One region of the Pseudomonas sp. S35 genome, then DNA from elsewhere that is predicted to be linked to it. Evidence: predicted binding sites of a transcription regulator. Region 1 holds the regulator's gene; each other region holds the start of a gene.
The links. Region 1 encodes FliA, which starts transcription of late flagellar genes. Its sites were predicted from a motif close to CTAAAGTTTNNNNNNNNNNNGCCGNTAA; they were not measured.
Positions count from the first base shown of each region.

Region 2: a site for FliA is predicted at 5,592-5,619, ahead of PspS35_RS15290 (methyl-accepting chemotaxis protein). Genes of this name have one in related genera too.
Region 3: a site for FliA is predicted at 2,024-2,051, ahead of PspS35_RS25015 (methyl-accepting chemotaxis protein). Genes of this name have one in related genera too.

Region 1 is NZ_CP019431.1:4,628,187-4,635,721, reverse strand. It holds gene flhA (flagellar biosynthesis protein FlhA) at 1-1,654, shown strand, start outside; gene flhF (flagellar biosynthesis protein FlhF) at 1,667-2,983, shown strand; gene fleN (flagellar synthesis regulator FleN) at 3,090-3,923, shown strand; gene fliA (RNA polymerase sigma factor FliA) at 3,920-4,660, shown strand; gene PspS35_RS20635 (chemotaxis response regulator CheY) at 4,830-5,204, shown strand; gene PspS35_RS20630 (protein phosphatase CheZ) at 5,223-6,011, shown strand; gene PspS35_RS20625 (chemotaxis protein CheA) at 6,023-7,535, shown strand, end outside.
Region 2 is NZ_CP019431.1:3,443,426-3,450,960, reverse strand. It holds gene PspS35_RS15315 (D-2-hydroxyacid dehydrogenase family protein) at 1-954, opposite strand; gene PspS35_RS15310 (alpha/beta hydrolase) at 981-1,982, opposite strand; gene PspS35_RS15305 (YqaA family protein) at 2,027-2,470, opposite strand; gene PspS35_RS15300 (DUF411 domain-containing protein) at 2,474-2,920, opposite strand; gene PspS35_RS15295 (SRPBCC family protein) at 3,003-3,461, opposite strand; gene PspS35_RS15290 (methyl-accepting chemotaxis protein) at 3,540-5,534, opposite strand; gene PspS35_RS15285 (aldo/keto reductase) at 5,668-6,663, opposite strand; gene PspS35_RS15280 (LysR family transcriptional regulator) at 6,780-7,535, shown strand, end outside.
Region 3 is NZ_CP019431.1:5,546,978-5,554,512, forward strand. It holds gene PspS35_RS24995 (polyprenyl synthetase family protein) at 1-177, shown strand, start outside; gene PspS35_RS25000 (zinc ribbon domain-containing protein YjdM) at 359-700, shown strand; gene PspS35_RS25005 (hypothetical protein) at 862-1,119, shown strand; gene PspS35_RS25010 (FKBP-type peptidyl-prolyl cis-trans isomerase) at 1,257-1,874, opposite strand; gene PspS35_RS25015 (methyl-accepting chemotaxis protein) at 2,123-4,042, shown strand; gene PspS35_RS25020 (glyoxalase superfamily protein) at 4,670-5,038, opposite strand; gene PspS35_RS25025 (D-aminoacylase) at 5,068-6,531, opposite strand; gene PspS35_RS25030 (MurR/RpiR family transcriptional regulator) at 6,533-7,393, opposite strand; gene PspS35_RS25035 (gluconate:H+ symporter) at 7,407-7,535, opposite strand, start outside.

The DNA of each region.
Region 1 (7,535 bases):
CATGCCCGGCAAGCAGATGGCTATCGACGCCGACCTCAACGCCGGCCTGATCGACCAGAACCAGGCCAAGACGCGCCGCTTGGAAGTCGCCCAGGAAGCCGAGTTCTACGGTTCCATGGACGGTGCCAGCAAATTCGTGCGCGGTGACGCCATCGCTGGCCTGTTGATTCTGTTCATCAACCTGATCGGCGGCATGGCCGTCGGTATCTTCCAGCACGGCATGACCTTCGGCGATGCGGGCAAGGTGTACGCCTTGCTGACCATCGGTGACGGTTTAGTGGCGCAATTGCCATCACTGTTGTTATCTACAGCTGCGGCCATCATGGTGACCCGTGCCTCGGGCTCCGAAGACATGGGCAAGCAGATCAGCCGGCAGATGTTTGCCTCGCCCAAGGCCCTGGCCGTGGCGGCGGGCATCATGGCGATCATGGGTATCGTGCCGGGCATGCCCCACGTCTCGTTCCTGAGCATGGCGGCCCTGGCCGGCGGTGCTGCGTACCTGTTCTGGAAGAAGCAGAACCAGGTCAAAGTCATCGCCCAACAAGAAATTGCCCGCCAGCAAGAACTGCTGCCATCCCCGGCCCGCGCCCAGGAAACCAAGGAGCTTGGCTGGGATGACGTGACCCCGATCGATATGATTGGCCTGGAAGTGGGCTACCGCCTGATCCCCTTGGTGGACCGCAACCAGGGCGGCCAATTGCTTGCGCGGATCAAGGGCGTGCGCAAAAAACTGTCCCAGGACCTGGGTTTTCTGATGCCCACCGTGCACATCCGCGACAACCTCGACCTGGCGCCAAGCGCCTACCGCCTGACCTTGATGGGCGTGATCCTGGCCGAAGCCGAGATCTACCCGGACCGCGAGTTGGCGATCAACCCAGGGCAGGTGTTCGGCAGCCTCAACGGCATTACCGCCAAAGATCCGGCTTTTGGCCTGGACGCGGTGTGGATCGAAATCAGCCAGCGCAGCCAGGCGCAGTCCCTGGGCTACACCGTGGTGGACGCCAGCACCGTGGTTGCGACCCACCTCAACCAGATTCTGTACAAGCACTCCCATGAGCTGATCGGCCACGAAGAAGTCCAGCAATTGATGGGTTTGCTGGGCAAAGCTTCGCCAAAACTCGCCGAAGAACTGGTGCCGGGCGTGCTGTCGCTGTCGCAATTGCTCAAAGTGCTGCAGGCGCTGCTGGCCGAACAGGTGCCGGTGCGCGACATCCGCAGCATTGCCGAGGCCATCGCCAACAATGCCGCCAAGAGTCAAGATACCGCCGCGCTGGTGGCTGCGGTGCGCGTCGGATTGTCCCGCGCAATCGTGCAAAGCATTGTAGGGCTTGACTCCGAGCTGCCTGTGATCACCTTGGAGCCAAGGTTGGAACAAATATTGCTCAATAGTATTCAGAAGGCAGGACAAGGCCAGGAAGAGGGCGTTCTGCTGGAACCAAGCATGGCTGAAAAGCTGCAGCGCTCGTTGATCGACGCCGCGCAGCGCCAAGAGATGCAAGGCCAACCGGTGATTCTGCTGGTGGCCGGCCCGGTCCGCGCGATGTTGTCGCGGTTTGGACGCCTGGCAGTACCGAATTTGCACGTTTTGGCTTATCAGGAAATTCCTGACAACAAGCAAGTGACTATCGTCGCGACAGTAGGGCCCAACGGCTGAGGGTAGTGGGTTATGCAAGTGAAGCGTTTTTTCGCCGCCGATATGCGTCAGGCCATGAAACTGGTCCGTGATGAACTGGGCGCCGACGCCGCGATTATCGGTAACCGTCGTATTGCCGGCGGTGTCGAGCTGACGGCTGCCCTGGATTACACCCCCTCGGCGCTGGCGCCACGCGTGCCGAACATGGAGCTCGAAGACGAGCTGCGCAAGACCGCCTCGCGTATCGTCTCGGCCCAGGCCGAACTGAGCATGCGTGGCGACAGCGATGCCACCACCAATCGCCAGTTGTTTGCCGGCCTGCCGCTGACGGCTGCCGAGCCCCTGGTTGAGCCGACCTTCATCGAACCGCCGCGTCCTGCCGCGCCAGCCCCGGCCGCCGCCGTCGACCAGCGTGTGTTTGATTCGATGCGCTTTGAGCTCAATGGCCTGCGCGAACTGCTGGAAGTGCAGCTCGGCTCGCTGGCCTGGACACAACTGCAAGGCAGCAAGCCGCAACAGGCCAACCTGTGGCGCCGCCTGCAACGCATCGGCCTGTCCGGTCCGCTGTCTCGCGACCTGCTGGCCCTGACCACCGAAATCGACGAACCTCGCCAAGCCTGGCGCATGTTGCTGGCGCACCTGGCGCGGATGATCGTCACCCCGGAAATTGAACCCTTGGAAGAGGGTGGCGTGATCGCCATGGTCGGCCCTGCCGGCATGGGCAAGACCACCACCCTGGCCAAGCTGGCCGCGCGTTACGTGCTCAAGTACGGCGCCAATAACATCGCGCTGGTGAGCATGGACAGCTACCGCATCGGTGCCCAGGAACAGCTCAAGACCTTGGGTCGTATCCTCAATGTGCCGGTGACCCACGTCGATCCGGGCCAGTCCCTGGCCAACGCGCTCGACCCGCTGCTGCGCAAGCGCGTGGTGTTGATCGACACCGCCGGCCTGCAAGCCAGCGACCCGGCGTTGCGCATGCAACTGGAAAGCCTGGCTGGGCGTGGCATCAAGTCGAAAAATTACCTGGTGCTTGCAACCACCAGCCAAAAACAGGTTCTTACCGCTGCGTACCATAGCTACAAGCGCTGCGGCCTGGCCGGTTGCATCCTGACCAAACTGGATGAAACCGCCAGCCTGGGCGAAGTGTTGAGCCTGGCTATCAGCCATGAACTACCGGTTGCCTACCTGACCGACGGGCCGCGGATCCCGGATGATCTGCATCTGCCGCGCCGTCATCAGTTGGTCAGCCGCGCCGTCAGCGTGCAAATGCAAGAAGAGCCTAGCGAGGAAGCGATGGCCGATATGTTCGCCGACCTCTACCACCACCCGGCAAAACGGGTCGGTTGAAGTCAGGATGAACACCGTGAAATGTACCTACATCGATGGTCTGCAAGCGATTCACGCGGCCAAGCCATGTAGCCTGCGTCTAAGCAAGACAAGGTAAAGAAATAAAATGGGCAGCATGCATCCCGTACAGGTGATCGCGGTGACCGGCGGCAAAGGTGGCGTCGGGAAAACTAACGTGTCAGTGAATTTGTCCCTGGCCCTGGCAGAGCTTGGCCGTCGCGTCATGCTGCTGGATGCTGACCTGGGGCTGGCGAACGTCGACGTTCTGCTGGGACTGACGCCCAAACATACCCTTGCCGATGTGATCGAGGGGCGCTGTGAGCTGCGCGATGTGCTGCTCCAGGGCCCTGGCGGGATCCGCATCGTGCCGGCCGCCTCCGGTACCCAGAGCATGGTGCACCTGAGCCCGGCGCAACATGCCGGCCTGATCCAGGCCTTCAGTGATATCGGCGACAACCTCGACGTGCTGGTGATCGACACCGCCGCCGGGATCGGCGAGTCCGTGGTCAGCTTCGTGCGCGCCGCGCAGGAAGTGTTGCTGGTGGTCTGCGATGAACCCACCTCGATCACCGACGCCTACGCCCTGATCAAACTGCTTAACCGTGACTACGGCATGAACCGCTTCCGCGTGCTGGCCAACATGGCCCAGAGCCCGCAGGAAGGGCGCAACCTGTTCGCCAAGTTGACCAAGGTCACGGATCGCTTCCTCGATGTCGCCTTACAATACGTCGGCGCAGTTCCCTACGACGAGTGTGTGCGCAAGGCTGTGCAAAAGCAGCGTGCAGTCTACGAAGCGTTCCCTCGTTCCAAATGCGCACTGGCGTTCAAGGCTATTGCCCAGAAGGTCGATACTTGGCCGTTGCCCGCCAACCCTCGGGGGCATCTGGAGTTTTTCGTCGAGCGATTGGTACATCAGACGAGCGCAGGACCGGTGCTATGACAGCGAACGGCTACAACGCCTACAAGAAATCTGCCCGTGACAGCCAGGGTGAGTTGATTGAGCGCTATGCGCCGCTGGTCAAGCGTATCGCCTATCACTTGTTGGCTCGCCTGCCCGCCAGCGTGCAGGTCGAGGACCTGATCCAGGCCGGCATGATCGGCCTGCTCGAAGTGTCGACCAAATACGACGCCAGCAAAGGCGCGAGTTTCGAGACGTATGCGGGTATCCGTATCCGTGGCGCGATGCTCGATGAGGTGCGTAAAGGCGATTGGGCGCCGCGTTCGGTGCACCGCAATACGCGCATGGTCAGTGACGCAATTCGTGCAATTGAAGCAAAAACCGGTCGCGACGCTAAAGATCACGAAGTTGCGGCCGAACTCCAATTGAGTCTCGACGATTACTACGGGATTTTGAACGATACCTTGGGCAGCCGCCTGTTCAGTTTCGACGACCTGTTGCAGGACGGCGAACACGAAGGGCTGCACGAGGACGGCGCGAGCGCACACATGGAGCCGTCGCGCGACCTGGAAGATGAACGCTTCCAGGGCGCATTGGCGGACGCCATTGCCAACTTGCCCGAGCGCGAGCGGTTGGTGTTGGCGCTGTACTACGACGAAGAGCTGAACCTCAAGGAAATCGGTGAGGTCCTGGGGGTCAGTGAATCGCGTGTCAGCCAGTTGCACAGCCAATGCGCAGCCCGCTTGCGCGGGCGATTGGGAGAGTGGCGAGCGCGCTGACAGGCGGTGTGGGGGCACTGCGAAGCGATACCGCGAAGGTGATTGGCCTTCGCGGGTTCGACCCGTGGTGTTCCCAGCAGTCCTTTTTGTGTAATGCCTGTTGATTGAAATGGCGCGTCCAGGTGCTGGGCGCGTTTAAGACTGCTTGGAGGTCGAATTGGACAAGAACATGAAAATCCTCATCGTTGATGACTTCTCAACGATGCGGCGGATCATAAAAAACCTGTTGCGTGACCTTGGGTTCACAAACACGGTCGAGGCGGATGACGGCCTGACGGCAATTCCGATCCTCAACAGCGGGAGCATCGACTTTCTGGTAACGGACTGGAACATGCCGGGAATGACCGGTATCGACCTGTTGCGCCACGTGCGCGCCGACGAAAAGCTGCGCAGCCTTCCCGTGTTGATGGTGACCGCCGAAGCCAAGCGTGAGCAGATCATCGAAGCCGCCCAGGCCGGGGTCAACGGTTATGTGGTCAAGCCATTCACTGCACAGGCCTTGAAAGAGAAGATCGAAAAGATCTTCGAACGCATCCACGGCTAATGCCATCGCGGGGGAGCTATGGAGCATAAAGAAACGTCACAGGGAGACTTCGAGTCGACCCTGAAAAAACATGCTCACCAGTTGGTCGACAGCCTTGAAAGAGGCCAGTTCGGCGACGCGGTGCAGTTGATCCATGAGCTCAACCAGACCCGTGACCGCGGCCTGTATCAGGAAGTGGGCAAGCTCACACGCGAGCTGCACAGTGCGATCGTCAATTTCCAGATTGACCCGCATATGCCCCAGGCCGAAGAAATCTCACAAATCACTGACGCCACCGAACGCCTGTCCTACGTGGTCAGGCTGACTGAGGCGGCGGCCAACCGCACGATGGACCTGGTGGAAAACGCCACGCCCCTGGTCAATGGCATGGCCACTGAAGCCCAAGCCCTGAGCAACGACTGGGGCCGCTTCATGCGCCGGGAAGTGGGGGCTGAAGAGTTCCGTGAGCTGGCCCGTCGGGTCGAAGGGTTCTTGTCACGCAGCGAGCAGGAAAACCGCACGGTTGCCAGCAACCTCAATGACATTCTGCTGGCCCAGGACTACCAGGACCTTACCGGTCAGGTGATCAAGCGTGTGACCCAGTTGGTCACCGAAGTGGAAAGCAACCTGCTCAAATTGGTACTCATGGCTGGCCAGGTCGACCGTTTTGCCGGCATCGAACATGACCGCGAAGCGATCCTCTCTGAAAAAGATCCACAAAAACATCTCGCCAAGGGTGAAGGTCCGCAGATTCATGCCGATAAACGTGAAGACGTTGTGTCAGGTCAGGATGACGTAGATGACCTGTTATCCAGTTTAGGCTTCTAAGGAGCACCCACATGAGCTTCGGCGCCGATGAAGAGATCCTTCAGGATTTCCTTGTAGAGGCCGGCGAAATTTTAGAGCAACTGTCCGAACAACTGGTCGAGCTGGAAAGCCGACCGGATGATGCGAACCTGCTCAATGCAATTTTTCGCGGTTTTCATACTGTAAAAGGGGGCGCCGGCTTCCTCCAGCTCCATGAGCTGGTGGAGTGCTGCCACATCGCCGAGAACGTGTTCGACATCCTGCGCAAGGGTGAGCGTCACGTTGATTCGGAATTGATGGACGTGATTCTCGAAGCACTGGATGCGGTCAACGGCATGTTCAGCCAAGTGCGTGAACGTGCCCCGATCACCGCGGCCACGCCGGAACTGTTGGCCGCCCTGGCGCGCTATGCAGAGCCGGCCGACACCACGGCAGCGCCGGTGGTTGAAGCCGCGCCTGAGCCGGTGGCGCAGCCAGAAGCCGATGTAACGGACAGCGAGTTCGAGCAGTTGCTCAACTCCCTCAGTGCCGTCAAGGCCGAGGCTGAAGCACCGGCGGCGCCTGCCCCGGCAGCGGCGCCGACCAGCGAAGACATCACCGACGCCGAGTTCGAATCGCTGCTCGACCAGTTGCACGGCAAGGGCCAGTTCGCCGCCGATGCGGTGGCGCCGGTTGCCGCTGCCCAAGCGCCTGCGGCCCCGGCCAGTACCGACATTACCGATGACGAATTCGAAGCCTTGCTTGACCAGTTGCATGGCAAAGGCACGTTCGCCGTCGACGCCCTGCCAGACGTGGCGCCAGCGCCTGCTGCTGCACCTGCCAGTGCCAAGCCTGCGGACGATGGGTTGATCTCCGATCACGAATTCGAAGCGCTGCTGGACGATTTGCACGGCAAGGGCAAGTTCACCGAAGTCGCCTCGGCGGCGGCTGTGGCGACGGCGGCACCGGTTGCGGCCAAAGCGGCTGCACCTGCACCTGTGGCAGCGGCCAAGCCAGCCGCCCCGGCTCCAGCACCGGCGCGTGCAGCTGCGCCACCGCCGCCGGAAAAACCGGCCAGTGAAGCCGAAACCACGGTGCGGGTCGATACCGCGCGCCTGGACGACATCATGAACATGGTCGGCGAACTGGTACTGGTGCGTAACCGTCTGGTGCGCCTGGGCCTGAGCAGCGGCGATGAAGCCATGCAAAAGGCCGTGTCGAACCTCGATGTGGTGACGGCCGACCTGCAAACCGCGGTGATGAAAACGCGCATGCAGCCGATCAAAAAAGTCTTCGGCCGTTTCCCGCGCCTGGTCCGTGACCTGGCACGCCAGCTGAAGAAAGAGATCAACCTGGAACTGGTGGGTGAAGAAACCGACCTCGACAAAAACCTTGTCGAGGCCCTGGCCGACCCGCTGGTCCACTTGGTGCGCAACGCCGTCGACCACGGCGTCGAAACCCCGGAAGAACGCGAAGCCTCGGGCAAGTCCCGTGGTGGCAAGGTGATTCTGGCGGCGGAGCAAGAAGGCGACCATATCCTGCTGTCGATTACCGATGACGGCAAAG
Region 2 (7,535 bases), 1.2 Mb from region 1:
TCAGCCGAGCACGCGAATGGGCGTCGCATTGGCCCAGGCGTGAATAGCGTCGATCATCTGTTGGTAGAACTGCCGGTAATTTTGCTCGCTCACGTAGCCGACATGGGGCGTGGCCAGCACGTTGGGCAAGCGCCGGAATGGATGATCCAGCGGCAACGGCTCCTCGGTGTACACATCGAGGGCCGCGCCGGCCAGCCGGCCACTGCTCAAGGCTTGCACCAGCGCTTGCTCATCCACAATCGGCCCCCGCGCAGTATTCACCAGCCGCGCCGTGGGTTTCATCCAGCCCAACGCCTGGGCGTCCACCAAGCCACGGCTGCGGTCGCTGAGTACCAAGTGGATGCTCAGGATATCGGCCTGCTCGAACAATTCTTGCTTGCTGACCCAGGTCACGCCGGCTGCGGCCGCACGCTGCGGCGTGAGGTTTTCACTCCAGGCAATCACGCGCATGCCGAACACTTGGCCAAACTGCGCGACCTTCTGGCCAATGCTGCCCAGCCCAAGAATGCCCAAGGTCTTGCCATACAGGTCGCCGCCCAGCCCCACTTGCCAATGGCCCGCTCTTAAGGCGTTGGCTTCGGCCAACAGGTTGCGGGTGCAGGCCATGATCAGCGCCCAGGTCAACTCGGGGGCGGCGTGTTTGTAGCTGTCGGTGCCGCAGACCTGAATGCCCAGGGCCGTGGCGGCCGCAATGTCGATGGCGGCGTTGCGCATACCCCCGGTCACCAGCAACTTGAGCTTGGGCAGGCCCTGCAACAGCGCTTTGTCGAAGGTGGTGCGTTCGCGCATCACGCAAATCACCTCAAAGGCCTGCAAGCGCTCGATCATCACGGCGGTCTCTGCTGGGTATTCGTGCAGCACGTGCACTTGGCCCACCGACTCCAGCACCGACCAATCCACCACGCCACTGGCCACATTCTGCCAATCATCAATCACTGCGATCTGTACCGACATTCACGAGTGCCTCGAAAAAGGTTGGATTAAAGCGCGTTCAAGCCCTGCAACAGCGCTTGGTGAAACTTCGCCGGTTCTTCCATCTGCGGTGCGTGGCCCAGGCCGGGGAACTCCACCAGGGTGGCGTGGGGAATCAGCTTGGCCACTTGCTTGCCCAAGACGGCATAGTTGCCGAGCCGGGCCTTGACCTGCGGCGGCGCGACATCCTTGCCGATGGCGGTATTGTCAGACGTGCCGATCAGCAGCAGCGTGGGCATTGGCAGGTTTTTGAACTCGTAGTAGACCGGCTGGGTGAAGATCATGTCGTAAATCAACGCCGAGTTCCATGCGACCCGCGTATGGCCCGGGCCGTTGCTCAGGCCCGCGTACATGTCCACCCAGCGCTCGTATTCGGGCTTCCAGCGCCCGACGTAATAGGTGTTGAGCTGGTACTTGCGAATACCTTCGGCGCTGACCTTGAGTTCACGGGCATACCACTGGTCGACGCTCAGCGCTGGCACGCCCAGGGCTTTCCAGTCTTCCAGGCCGATGGGGTTAACGAGTGCCAACTGCTCGGTCTGCTCGGGGTACATCAGCGCGTAACGAGTCGCCAGCATGCCGCCGGTGGAGTGGCCGAGGATCGTGGCCTTGCGAATGCCGAGGTTTTCCAGCAGTTGATGGGTGTTGAGCGCCAATTGCTGGAAGCTGTATTGGTAGTGCTCGGGTTTGCTGGCGCTGCAAAAACCGATCTGGTCCGGGGCAATCACACGGTAACCCGCGTCGCTCAGGGCTTTGATCGAGCCTTCCCAGGTTGCACCGCAGAAGTTTTTGCCATGCATTAGCACCACGGCGCGACCGTTGGCGGTGCCCTTGGGCGGCACGTCCATGTAGCCCATCTGCAAGGATTCGCCTTGGGACTGGAAGTGGAAATGCTCGAGCGGGTAGGGGTATTGGAAGCCTTGCAGTTCGGGGCCATAGGTGGCGGCGACGGCGGGCGCGGCGCTGGTCACAAGCAGGCCGGCGATGCAAAACGCACGGGATAGAGGCATGGGCGGTGCTCCGGGAAGGGTGCCCGGATGCTCTTTGCGGGGGATTAAGTAGGGATTAACACCCATTGCAAGGTAACGGCGGCCAGTACCGCATAGCGCAGGCCTTTGGCCAGGGTCACCAGCAGCAGGAACCGCCACAACGGCTCGCGCATCACCCCGGCGACCAAGGTCAGCGGGTCGCCAATGATCGGCACCCAACTGAGCAGCAGCGTCCAATGTCCCCAGCGTTGGTAATGGGTGCGGGCTTTATCCAGTTGCCGGTCGCTGACCGGAAACCAGCGCCGCCCCCTGAAGTGTTCCACCCAGCGCCCCAGCCACCAGTTGACCAGCGAGCCAAGCACATTGCCCAGGGTGGCGATGCCCAGCAGCCACCCCAGGTTGTAGTGACCGCTGACCAGCAGGCCCACCAGCACCGCTTCCGATTGCAACGGCAGCAGGGTCGCCGCACCAAACGCGGCGACGAACAGGCCCAGGTAACCCATCAGCACCGATCAGTGCGCCGGGTATTGGGCCACCACCACATCGTTGCCCTCGCGGGTCAGGCCTATGATTTGATAGGCCTCGCTGCGCCCATCCATTTCCATGCCCGGCGAGCCCATTGGCATGCCCGGTGCGGCGATGCCCAACAGGTCGTCGCGCTTGCGCAAGGCCAGCACCTGTTCGGCGGGTACATGGCCTTCGACGAACTTGCCGTCGATCACGGCGGTGTGGCACGAGCCTAGGCGCGGGGCGACGCCCAGGCGTTGCTTGACCGCGCTCATGTCGGCTTCGACATGGTCGTTGACCTTGAAGCCGTTGCTTTGCAGGTGGCTGATCCACTTTTTGCAGCAGCCGCAATTGGCGTCACGGTGCACGTCGATGGGAATAAGGTCGGCGGCCTGGGCCAGGGTGGTGGTGAACAGCGCGCACAGCAGGGCCAATCGCAATGGGTTTTTCATCAGTTTTTTCGTCCAATACCAGGCAGTAAGCCGGGCATTCTCCGCGCTTTTATCACGCGCACGCCGTGGTAATGTTTCAAAGTTATACAAAATTCGAGTTTTCCATCCGGTGCTTGAGCTGGTCCAGGGCAATGGCCGACAGCTCGATCATGCGCTCGTGCAGGCTGACCAGTTGCAGTTCGGTTTCATAGGTGAGCACACGCTTGAACAGGGTGCCGTCGCGAAAGGGCTGCAAAAAATAGTGGATGGAACCGTCGACGGCCAGGGACGTGAACACAGTCTTGAACTCGCTGGGACGGCTTGCGATCTGCACGCGGTAGCTCATGGGCACGCGTACCCCCAGCAGGTCGATCATTTCGGTAAACCGCGCACCGGCAGGGAGGGAGCCGCGGGTGCCAGTCTCGGCACTGAGGGATGTGGGGTGCCATTCATGCCAGCGATCCGGCTGGGTCACGTAGTCGTAAACGGCATCAATAGGGGCCTGGATGAAACGTTCCTGACTGATCCGCTCCAAGCGGACCGACTGCTCGGCAGCGCGCATGGCACACCTCCTGTGTGGCTAGGAACTGTCAGAATAGTCCGACTCCCGTGCTTTGCACGGGAGCACTCGCCGTTTTGATCAGCGGACTTTGAATCGACTCATCAAGGCGATGACCCGACCATTTGCATCCAGCAGGCTCTGGGTATTGGTTTCGGTGGCATGGCCGCTGTGCACCAGCTCTTCAACCATTTGTCGGATCTGCACCATGCTGCGATTGATCTCCTCGGTCACCGCGCTCTGCTGTTCGGCGGCGGTAGCGATCTGGGTGCTGAGGTTGTTGATATGGCTGACGGAGCCGGCCATCTCATCGAGACCGGTGTTCACCCGCGCCGTGGCATCCGCCGCCGATTGGCAGCTGGCCTGGGTGTTTTCCATGGCCGCCACCGACGAGCTCACGCCGCTGGTCAAGCGTGCCAGCATCTCATTGATCTGCGACGTGCTGGCTTGAGTGCGTGCGGCCAGTGCGCGGACTTCGTCGGCCACCACCGCAAAGCCACGGCCTTGCTCGCCGGCCCGCGCGGCTTCGATGGCTGCGTTGAGCGCCAACAGGTTGGTCTGGCCGGCAATCGCACCGATCACACCCAGGGTTTCGGTGATACGCGCCGCATCCTGGCGCATGTTTTCTACGGTGTGGGTGGCGCTGGCGACTTCGCCGATCAGGGCGCTGACGCTGCTGGACGCTTCGCCAACGACCACGCGGGAGCGGTCGGCATGCTCATTGGCCCGCTGGGTGAACGAGGCGGTTTCGGCAGCGTTTTGTGCCACGTTGTCGGCAGTGGAGCTCATCTCGGTAATGGCCGTGACGGTTTGATCGGTTTCCGAGGCATGGCGCACCAGGATCTGGTTGGTGTGGGCCGAGGTTTTCTGCAATTGCTCAAGCCCCGCGGACATGGCGCCCGTGGCCTGGGTCACTTCGCCGATCATGTTTTGCAGGTAGACGATAAAACGGTTGACCGAATGGCCGATGGCGCCCAGTTCGTCTTCGGCGCGAATGGTGATGCGTCGAGTGAGGTCGGCATCGCCGGCGGACAGCGCGTCGATGTTGGTTTTCAGGGTTTTCATGCGCTGCACCAGTTGGCGGATCGCGTACACCGCCAACAGCACCAGCAGCAATACCATCGGGATCTGCAACAGCGCCAGGCTGCCCAGTACATCGTCACGCTGGGCGGTGATCAGTGAGGTGGGCAGGGCAGTGGCAAGGAACCACGGCGTGCCTTCGATGGGGCGCATATAGAAGGTGCTGGCCACGCCACCGTTGTCGAATTCGCTGCGTTGCAAGCCTTGGTCGCGATGGGCCAGGGCCTTGCTGACTTGGGCGGCAAACGCCGACGTAGCGCTGAGTTCGCTGATGTTCTTCAACACCACCGGGCTGCTCAGGCGCGTGCTGTTGCTGATGATCTTGCCGTCGCTTTCGACGATCAGCATTTGCCCGCCGATGTCTTTTTCCTTGCTGGCCACCAGCTCATTGAAAAAGCCCAGGGTCACGTCAATGGTCGCCACGCCGTACGCGGCGCCATCGCGCTGGATCGCCATGGCGCAGTTGGTGCGCGGCTCCTGGCTGGCGTCGTCCTTGTAGGCTGCGGCCCAGGCGCATTGCCCGCGCGGCGAGGCAAGGCCACCTTTGTACCAGCTCTGGTCGTAATAGTTGGGCGCGGGGTCACTGTTCCAGAAGGTGTTCACCGCCAGTTTGCCGGACGCATCGCGGTGCCAGAACGTACTGTGCTTGTTACGGCCCGGCGTGCGCTGGTTGGGTAAGGGCCAGATGCCGCCGCCGAATACTTTCAGCTCGCCATACTGGTCCACGAGGCCAGGCAGGACTTTATCGATGGCATCGCTGTCGAGCAGGGGAATGGTTTGGGTGATGGTGCGTTGCTGGGCCTGCACCTTGTTCAGTTCGCCCTTGATCTGTTCGGCCACCTCGGCCACACGGTTGAGCACCACCTGTTCTTCGGTGTGGCGCAGCGTGGGTGCGACCAGTTGGCCGATCCCGACCACCGTCAACACGAATAACACCAGGACGAACAGCACCAGAAAAAGGGTATAGCGGGCTTGGATAGAGCGCAGTGGGGGCATGGGGCAGTCCTTACGAAGCGTTTATTATCGAGGCGGCTTTGTTAGAGCTTCGTAGGGCTATCGGCTTGGCGCACAGGAGCTTTAGGTACGTTCGTGCAAGAACGTGCAGGCGCCGCAGGGCGGCGCCTTTTCGTCAGATATTCAGCATCCGCATGACGTCTTCTGGGTAACGCTGGCCGGCCGTGGCCTCGGCGGGGAAGATCGCGTCCAACGCCGCCAGCTCACCCGGGCTGAGGCTGATCGACACGGCCGCCACATTCTCTTCGAGGTACCTGCGTTGCTTGGTGCCGGGGATCGGGATGAGGTAGTCGCCTTGCGCCAGCACCCACGCCAGCGCCAGTTGCCCGGCTGTTATGCCTTTATCTGCCGCCAGCGTCTGCACCTGCTCCACCAGCAGCAGGTTTTTCACGAAATTCTCGCCCTGGAAACGCGGATTGGTCCGGCGATAGTCATCGGCGCCAAAATCCTCCGGACTTTTCAGCGCGCCGGTCAGAAAGCCGCGCCCCAGTGGGCTATAGGGCACAAACGCGACCCCCAAGCGCTGGCACGCAGCAAGGCAGCCGTTTTGTTGCTGATCGCGGCTCCACAGCGAGTATTCGCTTTGCAGGGCCCTGATCGGGTGCACCTTATGCGCCCTTTCCAGGGTGGCGGCGCTGGCTTCGCTCAGGCCCAGGTAACGCACCTTGCCCTGTTTTACCAATTCGGCCATAGCACCGACGGTTTCTTCGATGGCTACCTGCGGGTCAATGCGGTGTTGGTAGTAAAGGTCGAGGGTTTCCACGCCCAGGCGCTGCAAGGTGCCGTTGATTGACTCGCGGATGTACTCGGGGCGGCCATTCACGCCGCGCACTGTCGGGTTGGCTGGGTCGCGCACGATGCCGAACTTGCTGGCCAGGAACACCTGGTCGCGCTTGCCGGCAATGGCGTTGCCGATCAGTTGCTCATTACTGTGGGGGCCGTACATGTCGGCAGTGTCGAGAAAATTGACACCCAACTCCAGGGCGCGGTGCAGGGTGGCAGTGGCTTCGCGGGTGTCGCTGCCTGGCGTGTAGAAATCCGTCATGCCCATGCAGCCGAGGCCGATGGCTGAAATACGTGGACCGTTTTTGCCGAGTTGACGAGTGTGCATGGGGGCTGCTCCTGTAGGTGAAGGCGTTCATTGTCACTCTCGACAAAATCGGGATAAACAGGCTAAAAGCACTATCACTATTCGTAATATCTAAATAATTCGCTTGGGAGCCAGCCTTGGATCGTTTTAACGCGATGCGCGTGTTTACCCGGATCGTTGAGCTGGGCGGTTTTGCCAAGGCCGCCGACAACCTGCAATTACCGCGTGCTTCGGTGACTGTGCTGATCAAGCAACTGGAAGCTCATCTCGGCGTACAGCTGTTGCAGCGCACCACGCGTCAGGTCAGCCCGACCCTGGACGGTGCCGCGTATTACCAACGCTGTGTGCAGTTACTGACGGACCTGGAAGAAACCGAAGCGGTGTTCTGCGCCCAGCGCCAGAACCCACGCGGCACTTTGAACATTGATATGCCGGCGGGTATTGGGCGTTACCTGGTGATTCCAGCATTACCGGCATTCACCGCTCGTTACCCGCAGATCGAGCTGGAAATCGGCCTGAACGACCGCCCCGTGGACCTGATTCGCGAAGGCGTGGATTGCGTGTTGCGTGGTGGGTTGGCGCTGGATGAGTCGCTGGTGGCAAGGCCGCTGGCAATGATGGATCAAATCACCCTGGCCAGCCCCATATACCTCGCACGCATGGGGGTGCCCGACACCTTCGACGACTTGGCTCGCCACCAGATGGTCGAATACGTTTCCAGCGCCAGTGGCAAACGGTTTGGCCTGGAGTTTGAACGGGGTAACGAGGTGTGCGCGGTCAACTTGCCGAAGAGGGTCGCGGTCAACAGTGCAGATGGCTATTTCTGCGCCTGCGAGGCCGGGTATGGGTTGATCCAGGCGCCGTACTATCACGCCGTGCAGCGCTTGGCCGAG
Region 3 (7,535 bases), 920 kb from region 1:
GAAGACCTGGAAAGCATCCGTGAAGCCGTGGAAGCCTCGGGCTCCCTGGACTACACCGCGCAACTGGCGCGTGACTACGTGGCCCGTGCGATCAAGTGCCTCGAAGCCCTGCCGGCCAGCGAATACCGGGATGCCCTGGTTGAGCTGAGTGAGTTTGCGGTCGCGCGTACGCACTAAGAAATACCCGTGTGGGAGGGGGCTTGCTCCCGATAGCGGTGGATCAGCCAGTCGATATATCAACTGGAACACCGTCATCGGGAGCAAGCCCCCTCCCACATTTGGATTTCATACAGCCTGCAACACCACAAAACCCTATATAATGTGCGACTTTAGCCATCCTGCCCTTTAAGGAGCTTTAGTGAGCACGTTGCCACCCTGCCCGAAATGCAATTGCGAATACACCTACGAAGACGGCGCCCAGCTGATCTGCCCGGAATGCGCCCATGAGTGGTCCGCCAATGGCGAGGCCGAAGTGGCCGGCGATGAAACCGTGAAGAAAGACTCTGTGGGCAACGTCCTGCAGGACGGCGATACCATCACCGTGATCAAGGACCTCAAGGTCAAGGGCACGTCCCTGGTGGTCAAGGTCGGCACCAAGGTCAAGAACATCCGCCTGTGCGACGGCGACCACGATATCGATTGCAAGATCGACGGTATCGGCCCGATGAAGCTCAAGTCCGAGTTCGTGCGCAAAGTCTGAATTTGCTGCATCCATCCCGCGCCCGCCGCGGGATGGCGTTTTGCCCTCTCGCCTGACCCATCTCAATATCCACACAGAAAAACCAAGAAACTGCCAATAGACGCTTGCTATTCTACGAATAAGAATTATTCTCATTTAAACTTATCAAGGAGATGCGACCCATGACTTATTTGATAGATGCCTGGCTGGACCGGCCACACCCTTACCTGCGGATCCTGCATCGGGAAACCGGTGAAGTCTGTGCGGTACTGGAAGAAGAAGCGCTGAATGAATTGCAGGACCAGGGCGACCTGGACGTCAATGGCCTGAGTTCAAGCGAACCCGGTGTGCTGAAAGAGGTGGTGCGTAATCTGTTCCTGTTTTGCTACGCCCGAGCGTTGCGCCCGGCGACGGACCTCAATGGCAAGTTTCATCCATGAATAACCGCGCAAAACCTGAATGCACTGCGCTTGCTGTGGGAGCCGGGCTTGCCCGCGATGCAGGCGACTCGGTCTGAAGTTACACCGAGTGGATGCCATCGCAGGCAAGCCAGCTCCTACATAAAGCCAAGCAGGTCTTACAGAACGTCGAGCAGCTCGACGTCGAACACCAGAACGCTGTGCGGCGGGATGCTGCCAACGCCTTGAGCGCCGTAAGCCAGTTCGCTCGGCACGTACAGGCGCCATTTGCTGCCGGCATTCATCAGTTGCAGGGCTTCGGTCCAACCGGCAATCACGCCGCCAACCGGGAATTCTGCTGGCTGGCCACGCTCGTAGGAGCTGTCGAACACAGTGCCGTCGATCAGGGTGCCGTGGTAGTGGGTACGGACTTGATCTTCACGGGTCGGCTTGGCGCCTTCACCGGCAGTCAGCACTTCAAATTGCAGGCCGGAAGCCAGGGTGGTGATGCCATCACGCTTGGCGTTTTCAGCCAGGAAGGCCAGGCCAGCGCCAGCAGCGGCTTCAGCCTTGGCGGCAGCTTCGGCTTGCATGACTTCACGGATAACCTTGAAGCTGGCAGCCATTTGCTCTTGATCAACGCGGCTTGGCTTGCCGGCAAACGCGTCGGTCAGGCCAGCCAGGATCGCGTCCAGGCTCACACCCGGTGGCGGGTTGTCGCGCAGTTGGTCGCCCAACTGACGGCCGATACCGTAGCTGACGCGGGTTTCGTCTGTGGACAGATTAACTTCGGACATGAAGAGGCTCCGCTGTAGGACAACGCGATTTCCCGCGCTGTCCAAAACTAAAAGGGCCCGCAGACTAGCACACAAGACCGCCCCTTGATGAGCCCTCAGTGGTGCTGCACACCGCTGGCGACCCTTCGTCGCACTCGCAATAAAAGCCCCTTCAGATTCACCTCTGGCCGCCGATACAGCGCTACACCTTGGCTGGCTCAAATAACAACACCGTCCAGCAAACAGACATCACTCTTGCGGAGCAATCGATGAACAGCTGGTTCGGTAACATCAGCGTCAACCTCAAACTGGGCCTGGGCTTCGGCCTGGTACTCGTTCTGACCTCAATCCTGGCCCTCACCGGCTGGACCAGCCTGGGCGGCCTGATCGACCGCAGCAACTGGATGAGCGACATCACCCAGCTCAACGCGTCGCTGACCAAACTGCGCATCGTGCGCCTGCAATACATGCTGGCCAACGGCGATGAAGCCGTGGCGCAGAACGTGCAGACCAGCCTGGATGCCTTCGCTGCCCAGCAACAGAAGCTGTTGGACAGCTTCAAGAGCCCGGAAAACCTCAAGCTGCTCAACGAGCAGAAAGCGGTGATCACGGCTTACCAGCAGTCCCTGAACAAAATGCGCGAGGCCTACCGTAACGGCAATGCCTCCCGCCAAGTGATGGGTGACAAGGCCGACAGCGCCAACACCCAGATCGACGCGCTGGAAGCCATCTTGAAGCAGATGCCTGACAGCGCCGAGCACCTGGCTCAGTTCCAGGCCGTGGCCGACGCCAAGATGCAATTCCAGCTGGCCCGCTACGAAGTGCGCGGCTACACCGGCAACGTCAACCCGGACACCGAAGCCCGCGCTGCGGCCCAGATCGACAAAGCCATTGCCGGCTTGAAAGACCTCAGCACCGCGTTTGGCGCCAGCCAGCAAAGCGCGTTGAGCGCGCTGGAAACCGCCCTGGGCGCGTACCGGACCGCCGTGCAGAACTACAAGACGGCAAACGCCAACATTGTCGCCGCCCGTGCCGAAATGACTACCCAGGGCGCTGATATCGTGAGCATCAGCGACAAGCTCTACGATATCCAACTGGACCGCCGCGACGCCGAAAGCGCCCAGGCCCGTAGCCTGCAATTGATCAGCACCCTGCTGGCCCTGCTGGTTGGCATCATTGCCGCATGGGTCATCACCCGCCAGATCACTCGCCCGATCCAGGAAACCCTGGCCGTGGTGGAGCGCATTGCCTCCGGCGACCTGAGCCACAACATCCAGGTGACCCGCCGCGACGAACTGGGCGTGCTGCAACAAGGCATCCAGCGCATGGGCACCACCTTGCGTGAATTGATCAGCGGTATTCGTGACGGCGTGACCCAGATCGCCAGCGCCGCCGAGGAACTGTCGGCCGTGACCGAACAGACCAGCGCCGGCGTGAACAGCCAGAAGATCGAGACCGATCAAGTGGCCACCGCGATGCATGAAATGACCGCCACCGTGCAGGAAGTTGCGCGCAACGCCGAACAGGCTTCCCTGGCCGCTGCCGATGCCGACGGCCAAGCCCGTGCAGGCGACAAAGTGGTGGCCGAAGCCATCGCCCAGATCGAACGCCTGGCTGCCGAAGTGGCGCGTTCCACCGACGCCATGAGCCACCTGCAACAAGAGAGCAACAAGATCGGCAGCGTGATGGACGTGATCAAGGCCGTGGCCGAACAGACCAACCTGCTGGCCCTCAACGCCGCCATCGAAGCCGCGCGTGCCGGTGAAGCCGGTCGTGGGTTTGCCGTGGTCGCCGACGAAGTGCGTGGCCTGGCCCAGCGCACGCAAAAATCCACCGAAGAAATCGAAGGCCTGGTCGCCGGTTTGCAGAACGGTACCCAGCAAGTGGCCAACGTGATGAACAACAGCCGCAGCCTCACCGACAGCAGCGTGGAGCTGACGCGCAAGGCCGGTGTCTCCCTGGAGAACATCACCCGTACGGTGTCGAACATCCAGTCGATGAACCAGCAGATCGCTGCCGCCGCCGAGCAACAAAGCGCCGTGGCCGAAGAGATCAGCCGCAGTATCGTCAATGTGCGTGATGTGTCGGAACAGACCGCCACCGCCAGTGACGAGACCGCTAAGTCGAGTGTGGAACTGGCACGCCTGGGCAGCCAGTTGCAGCAGATGGTCAGCCATTTCCGGGTTTAATAAACCAAAAAGCCGCCTTGGGATTAACCGAGGCGGCTCCACCTCTCAGACCTTACCGGTCATCGAAGCTGTCCCGCAGGAACTTCCATACGTGATAAGCACGCAGGCAGTTCACTACGAGGCTCCACGTACGTCGTGCAAACTTGGACATACTCGGCCCTCCGTGAGTTAGGCCTTACCTCCAGCGCACTTACCGGAACATGTGAGCCTTCGGATGCGGGTCATCGCTTCCAGTGAGGTGGCCGGGCTAATGGGCCTCCCGCATTAATCCGGCACGGATTACTAGCCCGTGGCGGTTGGTCCAGAATTCGCGCGCACGCCCGGATCACCTCACATCGACAAACGTAGAACGGGGCGGAGCCTAACCAAAATCCCAGTCGAAGGTGTGACCAACGACGCTCAGATACCAATATAATTCGATAGATTCATTGCGAATTTTTACAGAACAAAAAGGCAAGAGAAATCATCAACAATGATAATCCGCTGGCCTTGCGAGATGATAAGACCGGCGGTAGTATCCGCCTGCGGGTCAGCGCTTCCTGTGAGACCGCAACCCCAGTCGTAAACCGGGATTGCAATAAAAAACCGCCCTACTAAGGCGGTTTTTTAGTGCCTGGGATTTGCCCCTCAGCCCTCGCCTTCCTCGACAAACACCACCCGATTGCCAAACGGATCCTTGATGCTCATCTCCCGCGAGCCCCACGGCGTTTCTTCGACGCTCGGCTTGGCATAACGGTAGTCCTTCACCTGCAATTGCTGCTGGTAGGCGTCCACGCCCTGCGCCTGGATCCGCACCGCAGCACCCGGCGATGCATCGCCGTGATGCTCGGACAAATGCAGCACGCATTCACCCAACGACACTTGCAGGTACAGCGGGTAATTCGCCTCGAAACGATGCTGCCAATCGACTTTGAACCCGAGGAAATCCACATAGAATTCCAACGCTTTGGTCTCGTCGAAAATCCGCAGGATCGGGGTGACTTTTCCTAAGTGCATGGCAACCGCTCCGTGTAAAAGATCGCCCACTATAAAGGCGAAAATCCCCGACGCAAATCCCCACTGCGCGCCAGGAACCGACCCGGTCGCTGACCGTTCGCCTGCCCGTCGCTGTAGCTCAACACGCCATTGACCCACACGCCGTCAATGCCCTCTGCCGCCCGTTCTGGCGTTTTGAAATCCGCCACATCCCGCACCCTCAACGCATCGAACAACACCAGGTCCGCCCAGTGCCCTTCACGAATTTCTCCGCGCTGCGACAAACCAAAACGCGCCGCCGATAAACCGGTCATCTTGTGCACGGCGGTGTGCAACGGGAAGAGCCCCACATCCCGGCTGAAATGCCCCAGCACCCGTGGAAATGCGCCCCACAAACGCGGGTGCGGGAACGGATCTTCCGGCAAGCCATCGGAGCCCACCATCGACAGTGGATGCGCCAGGATGCGCCGCACATCCGCCTCATCCATGCCGTAATACACCGCCCCGGCCGGTTGCAGGCGGCGCGCGGCGTCCATCAGCGAAACGCCCCACTCACCCGCAATGTCCTGCAAGTCGCGCCCGCCCATCTGCGCGTGTGGCATGGACCAGGTGATGGTGATGCGAAACGCATCGGTCACTTGCTTCAAGTCCAGGGTCGAAGAACTGGCCGCATAGGGATAACAATCACACCCCACCGGATGGGTTTTCGCCGCCAGCTCCAGCGCTGCCAGCAGTTGCGGGCTACGCCCCCAGTTCCCCGCCCCTGCGCATTTGAGGTGGGAAATAATCACTGGCGCCCTGGCATGCCGACCGATCAAAAACGCTTCGTCCATCGCTTCCAGTACCGGTTCGAATTCGCTGCGCAGATGGGTGGTGTACACCGCTCCGTAGGCCGTCAGTTCTTCGCTGAGTTGCAGCACTTCATCGGTCTCGGCGTTGAACGCACTGGCGTAGGCCAGGCCTGTGGATAAACCGAGTGCACCGGCTTCAAGGCTCTGTTGCAACTGCACGCGCATGGCCGCGATTTCACCCGGCGTGGCCGTGCGGTGCAGGTCGTCCATGTGGTTGCTGCGCAGCGCGGTGTGGCCGATCAGCGCCGCGACGTTGACGGCCGGGTGGGCGTTTTCCACGGCGCGGCGGTAATCGCTGAAACGCGGGTAGGTGAACGCCTCACGCGTGCCCAGCAGGTTCATCGGGTCGGGCGGGTCGCTGCGCAGACTGACCGGCGAAGCGCTGATGCCGCAATTGCCGACAACCACGGTGGTCACGCCCTGGCTGAGTTTGGGCAGCATCTGTGGGTGGCGGATCACCACGGTGTCATCGTGGGTGTGCACGTCGATAAAGCCTGGCGTCAATACGCGACCGGTGGCGTCTATTTCATGCTCGGCCGTTGCAGCAGACAGATCACCGATTGTCTCGATACGCCCGTCGCGCACCCCCACATCCGCGAGGTAACCCGGGGTATTGCTGCCATCGATGACCAGCGCCTGGCGAATCAGCGTGTCGTACTTCATTTCAATCTCCAAGCGGTAGGCTATCGGGCCCGCCGCGATAATCGTCCAGGGCCAGTTTGATCCGGCGCAGGCGTTCCTGGTTGTCGTCCGGCTGGGCCAGCGCCAGCTCGGTGGCAAGCAGGTCGATGGCCAACAACATGCCGTAGCGCGCCGCCGTGGGTTTGTAGATAAAACTGGTTTCGGCCGGTTGCAGCGGCAGCAGCACGTCCGCCAACTGCGCCAGCGGGGAATCGGCCAGGGTGATGGCGATGATGCGTGCATCGTAGCTGCGGGCCAGTGCCACTACGTCCAGCAGTTCGGGGGTCAGGCCGGTGAGCGAGCAGACGATCAACGCATGCTGCGGGCCCAGGGTGGCGGCCGTGACGCGCATCATCACCGGGTCGTGACAGGCGGCAATCGGATAACCCAGGCGGACCAGGCGCACCTGCAACTCGTCGCTGCACAGGCTCGACGGGCCACCCATGCCGAATGCGTGGATCATCCGCGCCTGACCCAGCAGGCTGACGGCATCGGCAAAACACGCCTGGCTGAACCCGGACAAATGCTGACGCAACGTCGCCTCGATATCGCCGAGGATCTGCCGGTGGAACGCCGACTGTTCGGGTAACCCCGCCGGGTCCAGGAAGCGGCTGCCGACCCCGCTGGCCTGGGCCAGTTGCAGGCGCAAATCGCGCAGATCGCGGCAGCCGACGCTGCGGGCAAAGCGCGACAAGGTGGCCGTACTCACCTCGGCGCGTTGGGACAATTCCTCCAGGCTGGCCGATGCGGCAAAGCCAACGTCATCGAGCATCAGTTGGGCGATACGCCCTTCGCCGGCGCTGAAAGACGCCTGGCGGGCGCGGATCTGGTAGAGGATGTCCATTAGGGCTCCAGGGTCAGAGGATGCACGACAGACCGTACGTAAGACCGAAGGCAACCACCGAGATCAGGGTCTCCAGCACGGTCCAGGTCTTGAAGGTCTGGATCACCGTCATATTGAAGTATTCCTTGATCAGCCAGAAGCC